3 regions of the Streptomyces sp. NPDC059452 genome follow, and region 2 is predicted to be linked to each of the others. Evidence: predicted binding sites of a transcription regulator. Region 2 holds the regulator's gene; each other region holds the start of a gene.
The links. The regulator HrcA, encoded in region 2, represses chaperone genes, less so after heat shock. The targets are predictions, from matches to a motif close to TTNGCACTCNGNNNNNCNGAGTGCNAA.

Region 1: groES (co-chaperone GroES) is a predicted target of HrcA. The motif match lies at 1,786-1,812, and genes of this name have one in related genera.
Region 3: groL (chaperonin GroEL) is a predicted target of HrcA. The motif match lies at 1,397-1,423, and genes of this name have one in related genera.

Annotation. Positions count from the first base shown of each region.
Region 1 covers NZ_JBHYVE010000027.1:89,881-93,154, forward strand. The annotation lists gene ACFW9Z_RS29240 (methyltransferase domain-containing protein) at 1-552, opposite strand, end outside; gene ACFW9Z_RS29245 (polysaccharide deacetylase family protein) at 757-1,677, shown strand; gene groES (co-chaperone GroES) at 1,969-2,277, shown strand; gene groL (chaperonin GroEL) at 2,376-3,274, shown strand, end outside.
Region 2 covers NZ_JBHYVE010000001.1:469,018-472,291, forward strand. The annotation lists gene ACFW9Z_RS02200 (nitronate monooxygenase) at 1-181, opposite strand, end outside; gene dnaJ (molecular chaperone DnaJ) at 315-1,454, opposite strand; gene hrcA (heat-inducible transcriptional repressor HrcA) at 1,455-2,471, opposite strand; gene ACFW9Z_RS02215 (MBL fold metallo-hydrolase) at 2,635-3,274, shown strand, end outside.
Region 3 covers NZ_JBHYVE010000019.1:7,299-10,572, forward strand. The annotation lists gene groL (chaperonin GroEL) at 1-1,233, opposite strand, end outside; gene ACFW9Z_RS23730 (cold-shock protein) at 1,661-1,867, opposite strand; gene ACFW9Z_RS23735 (MoaD/ThiS family protein) at 2,277-2,555, opposite strand; gene thrC (threonine synthase) at 2,591-3,274, opposite strand, start outside.

The DNA.
Region 1 (3,274 bases), on a different contig from region 2:
GTCCACGAAGACCGCGTCGTACGGAGAGGTGTCGATCTCCGTGACGTCGGCGCACCGCACCTCGATGAGCGAACCCAGGCCGAGCGCCTCCGCGTTGGCGCGGGCCACCTCGGCGGTGAGCGGGTCGCGGTCCACGGCGAGGACGGCGATCCCGGCGCGGGCCAGCGCGATGGCGTCGCCGCCGATCCCGCAGCACAGGTCCGCCACGCTCCGCACGCCGAGCGCGGCGAACCGGGCCGCGCGGTGGGTGGCGACCGAGGTGCGGGTGGCCTGCTCGACCCCGTTGGGCGTGAAGTACATCCGGTACGCGTCCTCCGCCCCGAACTTCGCCACCGCCCGCTGCCGCAGCCGGGCCTGACCCAGGGCGGCCGACACCAGCTCCGCCGGGTGCGTGCGGCGCAGCCGGGTCGCGGTGGCCAGCTCCTCGGCGGGGTCGTGGTCGCGCAGCCCGGCCAGCAGGCGCTCGCCCTCGGGGGTGCGCAGCGCGGCGAAGGCGGCGCGGGCGGGGTCGTCGGCCGGGGTGGCGGGGGTCGATGCGTTCACCCGGCCCATTGTGTCCGGTGCGGGGAGGCGGGCGCCCGGGGGCCGACGCGCGGCTCCTGTAGGCCGACGCGTGCCCCTACAGGCCGACGCGTGGCCCCTGTGGGCCGGTCGGGCGACGGGCCGGGTCCCCTCGCGGTGTCGGGGCCGGAGGCGGGCGGTCGGCTGGCAGGATGCGGCGCCATGCAACTAGTACGACAAAAAGGAAAATCACCCATGAAGCGGCACCGGCCGGTCTCCGTCGTGCTGGCGGCCCTCCTGGCCGCCACCGTCACCTCGGCCTGCGCGGCGGCGACGGCCGACGGCGGCGGTACGGGAGCCCCCGACGGCCCGGCGAAGCCCGCCGCGGGCCAGCAGGGCGAGGCCGCCCCGCAGGCCGCGCCCGCCCTGGACACGTACGCCGAGGAGCTCAAGCGGAAGCAGGCCGCACGGGCCGTGGCCGCGAAGAAGTGGGGGCTCGCCAAGACCCCGCTCGCCGCCCCCGAACCACCGGTGGTGAAGCCGCGCATCACCACCCGTAAAGGGTTCGAGGTCCGGGACGACAAGGGGTTGCCGCCCGTCTTCACCACCGTCCCCACCAAGGAGAAGGTCGTCTTCCTCACCATGGACGACGGTGCGGAGAAGGACCCCGCACTGCTGCGGATGATGACCGAGCTGGACATCCCCTACAGCGCCTTCCTCAGTGACTACGTCACCAACGACAACTACGGGTACTTCAAGGAGATGCAGAAGCGCGGGGTGACCATCAGCAACCACACCCTGAACCACCGCTATCTGCCCGGCCTCTCCTACGCCGAGCAGAAGCGGGAGATCTGCGGCCAGCAGGAGAAGATCCTCAAGCACTACGGGAAGCGGCCCACCCTCTTCCGCCCGCCCTACGGCAACTACAACCGCGACACCCTCGTCGTCGCCAAGTCCTGCGGCATCACCGCCGTACCGCTCTGGTCCGCCGAGGCCTTCGCCGACCACATGGAGTGGCGCGAGTGGGACCGCGACCTGCACCCCGGCGACATCGTCCTCACCCACTTCCGGGGCAAGAACGCCTGGAAGGGCACGATGCCCGACATGATCCGCCTGGTCATGAAGACCATCACGGACAAGGGCTACGCGGTGGCGAAGCTGGAGGACTACGTCTGAGAGGACTGCGTCCGGGAGGTCGGCCGACCCTGCGGCCGACCCGGCGGCCGGGATAGCGGCTGGGATAGCGGCTGGGATGGCGGCCAGGGGCGGCGCGGGGGTGGTGAATTGGCACTCCGCTTGACCGAGTGCTAATCGCGGTCATAGTCTCGGGTCTGGCACTCCCCCCTGGAGAGTGCCAGCACCACACTGTGCGACAGGGCAGGTCCGGCACCCGCGACGACGGATCGGTCTGGTCGCCGCCCAATGACTGCTAAACCCCGTGAGATCTCCGAAGGGGGAGACCGGATCGTGTCGACCACCAGCTCCAAGGTTGCGATCAAGCCGCTTGAGGACCGCATTGTGGTCCAGCCGCTCGACGCCGAGCAGACCACGGCCTCCGGCCTGGTCATTCCGGACACCGCGAAGGAGAAGCCCCAGGAGGGCGTCGTCCTCGCCGTGGGCCCGGGCCGCTTCGAGAACGGCGAGCGCCTTCCGCTCGACGTCAAGACCGGCGACGTCGTCCTGTACAGCAAGTACGGCGGCACCGAGGTGAAGTACAACGGCGAGGAGTACCTCGTCCTCTCGGCCCGCGACGTCCTCGCGATCGTCGAGAAGTAATTCACCCACGTTTGCTTGTGTTCTGCGCCCCTGGCCCCCTGCGAAATAACTAGCCGGGCGGCGAGGGGCGCAGTTCGTTCGAGAGGGAAGTACAGCCCATGGCGAAGATTCTGAAGTTCGACGAGGACGCCCGTCGCGCCCTTGAGCGCGGCGTCAACAAGCTTGCCGACACGGTCAAGGTGACGATCGGCCCCAAGGGCCGCAACGTCGTCATCGACAAGAAGTTCGGCGCTCCCACCATCACCAACGACGGTGTCACCATCGCGCGCGAGGTCGAGCTCGACGACCCGTACGAGAACCTCGGTGCCCAGCTCGTCAAGGAGGTGGCGACCAAGACCAACGACGTAGCGGGTGACGGCACCACCACCGCGACCGTCCTGGCCCAGGCGCTCGTCCGCGAGGGCCTGCGCAACGTCGCCGCGGGCGCCTCCCCGGCCGCCCTGAAGAAGGGCATCGACGCCGCCGTCAAGGCCGTGTCCGAGGAGCTTCTCGCGACCGCGCGCCCGATCGACGACAAGTCCGACATCGCCGCCGTGGCCGCGCTCTCCGCGCAGGACACCCAGGTCGGCGAGCTCATCGCGGACGCGATGGACAAGGTCGGCAAGGACGGTGTCATCACCGTCGAGGAGTCCAACACCTTCGGTCTGGACCTGGAGTTCACCGAGGGCATGGCCTTCGACAAGGGCTACCTGTCCCCGTACATGGTGACCGACCAGGAGCGTATGGAGGCCGTCCTCGACGACCCGTACATCCTGATCCACCAGGGCAAGATCGGCTCGATCCAGGAGCTGCTGCCGCTGCTGGAGAAGGTCATCCAGGGCGGCGGCTCCAAGCCGCTCCTGATCATCGCCGAGGACGTCGAGGGCGAGGCGCTCTCCACCCTCGTCGTCAACAAGATCCGCGGCACCTTCAACGCCGTCGCGGTGAAGGCCCCGGGCTTCGGTGACCGCCGCAAGGCCATGCTCGGCGACATCGCCACCCTCACCGGTGCGACCGT
Region 2 (3,274 bases):
TGAGCCGACGCAGCTGTTTGATCTCGTTGTACATGCCGTCCGCCGTCTTGTACCCGGCGGCGAGGAACCCGAGCCCGCCCGCCTCGGCGACGGCGGCGGCGAGCTGAGGTCCGGAAGCGCCGCCCGCCATGGGGGCCTGCACGATCGGATACCGGCAGAGATCGGTCAACGCGGAGGACATGACCGCATCGTGCCACGTCCGCCGCACAGGGCCGAATCAGCCAAGCGTCCGGCGTGACCGGTTCTCCCGCCGAACGCCGCACCGCCCTCCGGTACGGGACCGGAGGGCGGTGCGGTGAAAGGCGGAAAAGGGCTCAGCGGCCGTTGAAGGCGTCCTTCAGCCGGGAGAAGAGCCCCTGCTGACCTGGCTGGAACTGGCCCAGGGGCCGCTCCTCGCCGCGCAGCTTGGAGAGCTCTCGCAGCAGCCGTTCCTGTTCCGCGTCGAGCTTGGTCGGCGTGATCACCTCGACGTGCACGATGAGGTCGCCCCGGCCGCCGCCGCGCAGGTGGGTGATGCCCCGCCCGTGCAGGGGGACGGACTGGCCGGACTGGGTGCCGGGCCGGATGTCGATCTCCTCGACGCCGTCCAGGGTCTCCAGCGGACACTTGGTGCCCAGGGCCGCGGCCGTCATCGGGATGGTGACCGTGCAGTGCAGGTCGTCGCCGCGCCGCTGGAAGACGGAGTGCGGCAGCTCGTGGATCTCGACGTACAGATCGCCGGGCGGGCCGCCGCCGGGGCCGACCTCGCCCTCACCGGCGAGCTGGATACGGGTGCCGTTGTCGACGCCCGCGGGGATCTTGACGGTGAGCGTGCGGCGCGAGCGGATACGGCCGTCACCGGCGCACTCCGGGCACGGCGTCGGCACGACCGTACCGAAGCCCTGGCACTGCGGGCAGGGCCGCGAGGTCATGACCTGGCCCAGGAAGGACCGGGTGACCTGCGAGACCTCGCCGCGGCCGCGGCACATGTCACAGGTCTGGGCGGAGGTCCCGGGGGCCGCGCCCTCGCCGCTGCAGGTGTTGCAGACGACCGCCGTGTCGACCTGGATGTCCTTGGTGGTGCCGAAGGCCGCCTCCGCGAGGTCGATCTCCAGCCGGATCATGGCGTCCTGGCCGCGCCGGGTGCGCGAGCGGGGCCCGCGCTGCGAGGCCGTTCCGAAGAACGCGTCCATGATGTCCGAGAAGTTGCCGAAGCCACCGGCTCCGAAACCGCCCGCACCGCCGCCTCCGCCGTTGGCGGAGAGCGGGTCGCCGCCGAGGTCGTAGACCTGCTTCTTCTGCGGGTCCGAGAGCACCTCGTAAGCGGCGTTGATCTCCTTGAACCGCTCCTGGGTCTTCGGATCGGGGTTGACATCCGGGTGCAGCTCGCGGGCGAGCCGACGGAATGCCTTCTTGATCTCGTCCTGCGATGCGTCGCGGCGTACGCCGAGTACGGCGTAGTAGTCCGTGGCCACTTACGACTCCGCCAGGATCTGTCCGACGTAACGTGCCACTGCGCGTACCGCTCCCATCGTTCCGGGGTAGTCCATGCGGGTCGGTCCGACCACGCCGAGTTTGGCGACTGCCTCGTCGCCCGAACCGTAGCCGACCGCGACGACGGACGTGGAGGTGAGCCCCTCGTGGGCGTTCTCGTGCCCGATCCGCACGGTCATGGCTGAGTCCGTGGCCTCACCGAGCAGCTTCAGCAGGACGACCTGCTCCTCCAGTGCTTCCAGCACCGGCCGGATCATCACAGGGAAGTCGTGCCCGAAGCGGGTGAGGTTGGAGGTGCCGCCGATCATCAGCCGCTCCTCCGTCTCCTCGACCAGGGTTTCGAGGAGGGTGGACAGGACCGTGGAAACCGTTCCCCGGTCCTCGCTGTCGAAGGATTCCGGCAGCTCCCGCACCAGCTGCGGGACATCCGCGAAGCGGCGTCCGACGACCCGGCTGTTGAGCCGGGCCCGCAGATCCACGAGCGATGCCTCGCCGAAGGGCGCGGGGCAGTCGATCATACGCTGTTCGACCCGGCCGGTGTCCGTGATCAGGACCAGCATCAGCCGGGCGGGGGCCAGCGACAGCAGCTCCACGTGCCGCACCGTCGAGCGGGTCAGCGAGGGGTACTGCACGACCGCGACCTGCCGGGTCAGCTGCGCGAGCAGCCGTACGGTCCGGCCGACCACGTCGTCGAGGTCGACCGCGCCGTCGAGGAAGTTCTGGATGGCCCGGCGCTCGGGCGAGGAGAGCGGCTTGACGCCGGCGAGCCGGTCGACGAAGAGGCGGTACCCCTTGTCGGTGGGGATGCGCCCCGCGCTCGTGTGCGGCTGGGCGATGAAGCCCTCGTCCTCCAGCACCGCCATGTCGTTGCGGACGGTGGCCGGGGAGACCCCCAGCTGGTGCCGTTCCGTGAGCGCCTTGGAGCCGACGGGCTCCTCGGTGCCGACATAGTCCTGGACGATGGCGCGCAGCACTTCGAGTCTGCGTTCACTGAGCATCGCGCACACCTCCAGCTGTGTTCTCCCGGTGCCTGTCTGGCACTCGGTGCGTACGAGTGCCAGCTACCCACCGGTCAGTGTACGGGGGTGGGGTGGGGCCGGGGCAAGGGTGACCGGCCACGCCGCCGCCGGTCGGGGCGGGCCGTCCCGATAGCGTCGTCCCATGGACGCCTCTTGGGAAGACTTCGGCTGGGAGCGGTTGGGCCACGGTATCGGGCGGCGGCGGCTGCCGGGCTGGGACGCCACGGTGGCGCTGGTGGCCGGGACCGGCGGGGTGCTGCTGTACGACACGGGCTCGACCCTGCGCGAGGGCGTCGAGCTGCGGAGGCAGGCGGAGGCGCTGCTCGGCCGGAGGGTGACGCATATCGCACTGAGCCACCCCCACTTCGATCATGTCCTGGGTACGGCGGCGTTCGCGGGCGCACAGGTGTACGGGGCCGTGGGCATCGCCGCCCTGCTGCGGGGCTCGGCGGACGAGCTGGGCGCCTCGGCCGTCCACCACGGGCTCACCGAGGACGAGGCCCACCGGGTGGTGGACACGCTGGTGGTGCCGCACCACGAGGTGACCGGCGAGTGGACGCTCGACCTGGGCGGCGGCCGTCAGGTGCTGCTGGCCAACGTGGGCCCGGGCCACAGCGGCCACGACCTCGCGGTGCTGGTCCCGGGCGCGGACGGGGAGCCTCCGGTGGTGCTCTGCGGGGACCTGGTGGAGGAGTCCGGCGAGCCGCAGGCGGGCGGGGACGCGATCCCCTCGCGCTGGCCCGCCGCCCTGGACCGGCTCCTTGAGCTGGGCGGGGAGAGCG
Region 3 (3,274 bases), on a different contig from region 2:
GGCGACGATGCCCTCCTCGACGGCGGCCTTGGCGTTGCGCACCGCGTCCTCGATGCGGTGCTTGCGCTCCTTGAGCTCTACCTCGGTGGCGGCGCCGGCCTTGATGACGGCCACGCCGCCGGCCAGCTTCGCCAGGCGCTCCTGGAGCTTCTCCCGGTCGTAGTCCGAGTCGGAGTTCTCGATCTCGGCGCGGATCTGCTTGACGCGACCCTGCACCTGCTCGCTGTCCCCGGCACCGTCGACGATCGTGGTCTCGTCCTTGGTGATGACGACCTTGCGGGCGCGGCCGAGCAGGTCCAGGCCGGCGTTCTCCAGCTTGAGACCGACCTCCTCGGAGATCACGGTGCCACCGGTGAGGATGGCGATGTCCGCGAGCATGGCCTTGCGGCGGTCACCGAAGCCCGGAGCCTTGACGGCGACGGACTTGAACGTGCCCTTGATCTTGTTGACGACCAGGGTGGAGAGCGCCTCGCCCTCGACGTCCTCGGCGATGATCAGCAGCGGCTTGCCCGACTGCATGACCTTCTCCAGCAGCGGGATCAGGTCCTTGACGCTGCCGATCTTCGAGTTGACGATCAGGATGTACGGGTCGTCGAGCGACGCCTCCATACGCTCCATGTCGGTGGCGAAGTAGGCCGAGATGTAGCCCTTGTCGAAGCGCATACCCTCGGTGAGCTCCAGCTCCAGACCGAAGGTCTGGGACTCCTCGACGGTGATGACGCCTTCCTTGCCGACCTTGTCCATCGCCTCGGCGATCTTGGCGCCGATCTCGGTGTCGGCGGCGGAGATGGAGGCGGTCGAAGCGATCTGCTCCTTGGTCTCCACGTCCTTGGCCTGCTCCAGCAGAGCGGCGGAGACGGCCTCGACGGCCTTCTCGATGCCCCGCTTGAGGGCCATCGGGTTGGCGCCTGCGGCGACGTTGCGCAGACCCTCGCGGACGAGAGCCTGGGCGAGAACGGTGGCGGTGGTCGTACCGTCGCCGGCGACGTCGTCCGTCTTCTTGGCGACCTCCTTGACCAGCTCCGCACCGATCTTCTCGTACGGGTCCTCGAGCTCGATCTCCTTGGCGATGGAAACACCATCGTTGGTGATCGTGGGCGCGCCCCACTTCTTCTCGAGGACGACGTTACGGCCCTTGGGGCCGAGGGTGACCTTGACGGCGTCGGCGAGCTGGTTCATCCCGCGCTCGAGACCGCGCCGTGCCTCCTCGTCGAACGCGATGATCTTGGCCATGTGAAGTGGTCCTCCCGGACAGGGGTGGATTTCTCCGGACCGAGAGGCGCCCGCGACGGACGGCCTGCCTGCGTGGTGGTTCCTTGCCCCACCGCGCCTGCGGGCCTCACCGGCCCGGTCCAAGTTTCTGTCACTCTCACCTGGAGAGTGCTAACGCCAATGATTAGCACTCGACCCCTGCGAGTGCAAGCGTCCCTCGTCGGGCGGGGGCCGGATGCGGACCGGATCCGGACAGAGACCCCGTCGGCCCGGACATCCTGACGGACCCGCACGACCAGGCCCGCACCCCCGTCACGGCCCCTCACGGACACGCACGGACACGCACGGACACGCACGAAGGGCCCGATCCCCTGATCTCTCCGGGGTCGGGCCCTTCGTGCGTGAGTCGTGAGCGGTGTGTCGTCGGCCGGCCGCGCCGGGCTCGGCCTCAGCCGACGGCGAGCTTGACCATGTCGGCCTGGGGCCCCTTCTGGCCCTGCGAGATCTCGAATTCAACTCGCTGACCCTCTTCGAGGGTGCGGTACCCGTCCATCTGGATCGCGCTGTAGTGGACGAAAACATCCGCACCACCGTCGACCGCGATGAAGCCGTACCCCTTCTCCGCGTTGAACCACTTGACGGTGCCCTGAGCCATGCCTAACTCCCCTATTACTGGCCCTTGCACGGGACCGCACTTCGCGGCCCCGGGTCGGAACCCACCCTCCGACAGGAGAGGGTGCGCGGCGCCGTAGCGCGTCGACCGCGGCCGAATGTATCCGCCCAACTGCCCTCTGCAACAGGTCAATCGGACGAGAATTCCGGGCATGGCTGAACACCCGAATATGCGGGATTGCTGAGATTTACGGGCAAGTCGGGCCCGGCAAAGGCCACTTATGCCTCAAGGGGTTCACGCACTTTGGCTACTTCTTATCGGGGCCGGGCGCATTCTCATATGCGGGCGGCACGCGCAGCGAAGGGGGTTTCCCCAACTGTACCGTGCTCAACCATGCAGAATTGCCCCCTCCGCTCTGTGGGGCGGAGGGGGCAAACGGGGTGAGGCGGAGTCAGCAGCCGCCGGCCACGGCCGGGATGATCGAGATACCGGAGCCGTCCGGCGTGGCCGCGTCGAGGCCGCCCTCGAAGCGCACGTCGTCGTCGTTGACGTACACGTTCACGAAGCGGCGCAGCTTGCCCTGGTCGTCCAGGACGCGGGCGGCGATGCCCGGGTGGTCCTTCTCCAGGGACTCGATGACCTCGGAGAGCTTGGTGCCCTCCGCCGGGACCTCGGCCTGGCCGCCCGTGTACGTGCGGAGGATGGTGGGGATGCGGACCTTGACGCTCATGGCGGACGCCTTTCTGGCTGCTGCGGTCGGGATGGTCAGGCGGAGGCGAGGCCCGCGGCGCGGAACGCGTCCAGGCTCGGCTTGATGGTGGCCGTCGCCTGGGAGGTCGCGGAGACCGCGTCGAGCGTCTTGAGCCCGTCACCGGTGTTCAGGACGACGGTGGTCAGCGCCGGGTCGATCACGCCGGCCTCGATCAGCTTCTTGGTCACGCCGACGGTCACCCCGCCCGCCGTCTCGCCGAAGATGCCCTCGGTGCGGGCCAGCAGCTTGATCGCGTCGACGACCTGCTCGTCGGTGACGTCCTCCACCGCGCCGCCCGTGCGGCGGGCGATGTCGAGGACGTACGGGCCGTCCGCCGGGTTGCCGATGGCCAGGGACTTGGCGATGGTGTTCGGCTTCTGGGGGCGTACGACGTCGTGCCCGGCCTTGAAGGCGGCGGAGACCGGGGAGCAGCCCTCGGCCTGGGCACCGAAGATCTTGTACGGCTTCTCCTCGACCAGGCCGAGCCTGATCAGCTCCTGGAACCCCTTGTCGATCTTCGTCAGCTGGGAGCCGGACGCGATCGGGATGACGATCTGGTCGGGCAGCCGCCAGCCGAGCTGCTCGCAGATCTCGTACGCCAGGGTCTTGGAGCCCTCGCCGTAGTACGGGCGCAGGTTGACGTTGACGAAGCCCCAGCCCTCGCCGAGCGGGTCGCCGATGAGCTCGGAGCAGAAGCG